Regions from separate parts of the Actinoplanes sp. NPDC051494 genome, predicted to be linked through region 1. Evidence: riboswitches for the same ligand, from Rfam matches in the RefSeq annotation. Region 1 holds a riboswitch; the other holds the start of a gene.
What was found. Region 1 has a riboswitch for cobalamin ahead of metE (5-methyltetrahydropteroyltriglutamate--homocysteine S-methyltransferase). Riboswitches for the same ligand answer to the same signal wherever they lie in the genome.
Positions count from the first base shown of each region.

Region 2: another riboswitch for cobalamin. It lies ahead of cobN (cobaltochelatase subunit CobN); the one in region 1 lies ahead of metE (5-methyltetrahydropteroyltriglutamate--homocysteine S-methyltransferase).

Region 1 is NZ_JBITDZ010000003.1:909,663-911,856, reverse strand. Features, by position in the region: gene ACIA6A_RS16695 (ribonucleotide-diphosphate reductase subunit beta) at 1-719, shown strand, start outside; cobalamin riboswitch at 725-940, shown strand; gene metE (5-methyltetrahydropteroyltriglutamate--homocysteine S-methyltransferase) at 994-2,194, shown strand, end outside.
Region 2 is NZ_JBITDZ010000001.1:469,726-471,919, reverse strand. Features, by position in the region: gene ACIA6A_RS02105 (precorrin-3B synthase) at 1-753, opposite strand, end outside; cobalamin riboswitch at 847-977, shown strand; gene cobN (cobaltochelatase subunit CobN) at 1,006-2,194, shown strand, end outside.

The DNA of each region.
Region 1 (2,194 bases):
GGCAGCTGTTCGAGGAGGCCGTGCACGTCCAGTTCTATCTGAACCTGCTCGACACCTATGTGCCCGACGAGAAGGAACGGTTCGAGGCGTTCGACGCGATCGAGAACATCCCCTCGATCGCCCGTAAGGCCGAGTTCTGTTTCAAATGGATCGACTCGGTCTACGAACTCCGGGAACTCAAGACCAAGGAGGACCGGCGGGCGTTCCTGCTCAACGTCATCTGCTTCGCCGCGTGCATCGAGGGGCTGTTCTTCTACGGCGCTTTCGCGTACGTGTATTTCCTGCGCTCCCGCGGTGTCCTGCAGGGCCTCGCCTCGGGCACCAACTGGGTGTTCCGCGACGAGTCGATGCACATGGCGTTCGCGTTCGACGTGGTCGACGCCGTCCGCGCCGAGGAGCCGGACCTGTTCGACGCCGACATGGAGCAGCAGGTCCGCGACATGCTGGCCGAGGCCGTCGAGTGCGAGGTGCAGTTCGCCGCCGACCTGCTGGAGCAGGGTGTCTCCGGCATGTCGCTGACCGACATGCGGGAATACCTGCAGCACGTCGCCGACCGCCGGCTCGCGGTGCTGGGCATCGATCCCATGTACGGCAGCAAGAACCCGTTCGCGTTCATGGAACTGCAGGACGTGCAGGAGTTGTCGAACTTCTTCGAGCGCCGCGTGTCGGCGTACCAGGTCGGTGTGACCGGAAGCGTGAGTTTCGACGACGATTTCTAGGCTCTAAGATGGTCGGTGGTGCTGGTTCGCCCCGGTCGTGAGATCGGGGCGTCGTAAGAGGGAACCCGGTGTGATTCCGGGACTGCCCCGCAGCGGTGAGCAGGAACGAAAGCCGTCATCAAGCACTGGGCCGCGAGGCCTGGGAAGCGACGGCCGGTAGGAGACCGGGAGACCGGTCGTGCCCGCGAGTCCGAAGACCTGCCCACACCGCGCGCACAGTCCTGTGCGCGCCGCCGACGGCCTCTCGGGAGGGTCAGGGCGGAAGCGCGGAGCTGTGTCCGCGCCTTCCCTCCTGCCCTCGCGGGTGCCGCCGGGCACTTCGAGGGAAGGGCACCGCGCGGTCCCGGACCGGTTCACCCGGCTCGGGCTGTCCGAGCTGGACACATATTTCGCCATGGCCCGCGGGGTGGACGCCGAACCGGCCCTGGAACTGACGAAGTGGTTCGGCACCAACTACCACTACCTGGTGCCGGAGATCGGCCCGGACACCGTGTTCGCGGCCCTGCCGGCCAAGGCCCGGGCCGAGTATCACCAGGCCCGTGAGCTCGGTATCACCACCCGTCCGGTGCTCGTCGGCCCGGCCACGTTCCTGCTGCTGGCCAAGGCCACCGCGGACGCCCCGGCCGGGTTCCGGCCGTTCGACCGGCTCGACGACCTGGTCACGGTCTACGCCGACATCCTCACCGCGCTCGGCAAGGCCGGCGTGCCGTGGGTGCAGTTCGACGAACCCGCGTACGTCGCCGACCGGTCGGCCGAGGAGATCGAGGCGCTGCGGGCCGCGTACACCCGGCTGGGAGGTCTCCCGCGACGGCCGGGACTGTTCGTCGCGACCTACTTCGGTGAGCTCGGCGACGCGCTGCCCGCCCTGCTGGACACGCCGGTCGAGGCGCTCGGCCTCGACCTGGTGGCCGGTCCGGGCAACCTGCACCGGCTCGCCGCGGCCGGCCCGCTGCGGGGCCGGACGATCGTGGCCGGGCTCGTCGACGGTCACAACATCTGGCGCACCGACCTGCACGCCGCCGTCACCACCGGCGCCACGCTCACCGGCCTCGCCGACAACGTCGCGGTGTCCTCCTCGTGCTCGCTGCTGCACGTCCCGGTCGACCTCGACGCCGAGACGGCCCTGGACCCGGCGCTGCGGGAACGCCTGGCGTTCGCCCGGCAGAAGGTCGACGAGGTCGTCCTGCTCGGCCTGGCGCTGCGCAACGGTGTGGCCAGCCTGCCCGGCCCGCTGCCCGCCGTGCCCGCCGCCTGGCACCACGACGAGGTCCGGACCCGGCTCGCCGCGGCCACTCCCGCGGACCGCCGGCGCGGGCCGTACCCGACCCGGGCCGCCGCCCAGCAGGAACGGCTGCACCTGCCGGAACTCCCGACGACGACGATCGGTTCGTTCCCGCAGACCGCCGAACTGCGCAGGGCCCGCGCCGCTTTCCGCAGCGGCGCCCTCGACGAGGCCGGCTACGAGCAGCTGATGC
Region 2 (2,194 bases), on a different contig from region 1:
GGCCCGCCGCCCACCCCGCACAGCCTCGCCCCGCACAGCCTCGCCCCGCGCCGCAGCGCCCTGCCCGGCAGGCGCGTTGTCCCGTGCGGCTGGGGTGTCCGCCCCGGCGAGGGCTGCGTCCTGCGCGGCGAGAGCAAGGAAGGCGTGGGCCGCCGCGAGCAGCGCCGGCACCGCTTGGTCGGCCCGCACCCGCAGCCCCATGTCGCGGCCGGCGAACAGAACGGCTATTTCTCCGCTGAGTGGCATCACCGCGACGTCAGCGGAATAGGCCACGTCGCCGGCGCCGCTGTCGACGGCGAACAGGAAGCGTCCCGGCAGGCCCGCCAGCACCGCGTCGGCGCACAGCGCGCTGTCCAGCTCGGTGACCAGGGACGGGTTCCCGATGAGCGGGGACGCGGCGATGTTGCGTACGAGCTCATGGGTCTGTGACGGCAGCAGGCCGGCAGCCGACAACCGGGCGGCGAGTTGCACCGCCGGGGCGCCGCGCAGCGCCCGCAGCTGGAGGTTGGCCCGGCTGGTCAGCTCGATGTGCCCGTCGCCCCACTCGGCGGCCAGCTCCCGCAGCGCCGTGAGCTGGTCGCCCGAAATGCGCCCACCGGGGATCCGGACACGTGCCAGCGGCCCGTCTGCGGCGTCGTGCAACCGCAGGGCTCCGGGACACGCGTCGACCTCGGTGACCCGCGCGCCCACGCCCGTGCGGACAGCGGGCATGACGGGGCCGGCCGGCGGGTGAACGGGATCGGGGGAGGGCACGGCCCGGATACTACGGACCGGGACCGACACTTTTCCGCCGTCGGTCGGCATCGTCACACCCGGGCTCCCACGTTGACTTGAGTGCGGCCCGGTCGGCAGAGTGAGGGTCCACGTGCGGCGACGCCGCGGAGGAAGCCGGTGTGAATCCGGCGCGGTCCCGCCACTGTCACCGGGTTCGACCTGAACCCGGGAGCCAGGAACTCCCGTCGCCGTGATCCTTCGACCCGGGGCGCGGATCCCGAGGGGAGAGCCGTGTTTCTGCTGCTGTCGACATCCGATACCGACCTGCTCAGCGCTCGTGCGAGCACCTCCGAGTGGCGCCTGGGCAATCCTGCCCGCATCGCCGTCGAGGAGCTGCCCGCGCTGACCGACGGGGTCGAGCTCATCGTGGTCCGGATCCTGGGCGGTCGCCGCGCCTGGGAGGAGGGCCTCGACGAGCTGCTCGGCGGCCCGATCCCGGTGGTCGTGCTCGGCGGTGAGCAGACGCCGGACGCCGACCTGATGAAGCTGTCGACCGTGCCCGCCGGGGTCGCCGGGGAAGCGCACGCCTACCTCGCCTACGGTGGGCCGGAGAACCTGGCCGCGCTGCACGACTTCCTCTCCGACACCATCCTGCTCACCGGCAACGGGTTCGCCGCGCCGGTCCCCGCGCCCGACTGGGGTGTGCTGGAGCGCGACGCGACGACCACCGAGGGCCCGACCGTCGCGGTCCTCTATTACCGCGCGCACCACATGGCCGGGAACACCGCGTTCATCGAGGCACTCTGCCGGGCCGTCGAGGCCAAGGGCGGGCGCCCGCTGCCCATTTTCACCGCTTCTCTGCGTACGGCGTCCGAGGACCTGCTGGCCGAGTTGCGCAAGGCCGACGCGTTGATCGTGACCGTCCTGGCCGCCGGTGGCACGAAGCCGGCGACCGTCGGTGCCGGTGGGGACGACGAGGCCTGGGATGTCGGCGTGCTCGCCGGGCTGGACGTGCCGATCCTGCAGGGACTGGCGCTGACCAGCAGCCGCGAGGCGTGGGAGGCCAGCGACGACGGGCTCTCCCCGCTGGACGCCGCGACCCAGGTGGCCATCCCCGAGTTCGACGGCCGGATCATCACGGTCCCGTTCAGCTTCAAGGAGATCGACCCGGACGGCCTCTCGGTGTATGTGGCCGATCCCGAGCGGGCCTCCCGGGTCGCCGGGATCGCCGTCGCGCACGCGCGGTTGCGGCACATCCCGCCGGCCGAGCGCCGGGTGGTGATCATGCTGTCGGCATACCCGACGAAGCACTCGCGGATCGGCAACGCGGTCGGCCTCGACACCCCCGCTTCCACCGTACGGTTGCTCGCTGCCCTTCAGGAGCAGGGTTACCGGATCGGGAGCTTCCCCGGGGTCGCCGAGCAGGACGGTGACGCGCTGATCCACGCGCTGATCGCCGCCGGTGGCCAGGACCCCGACT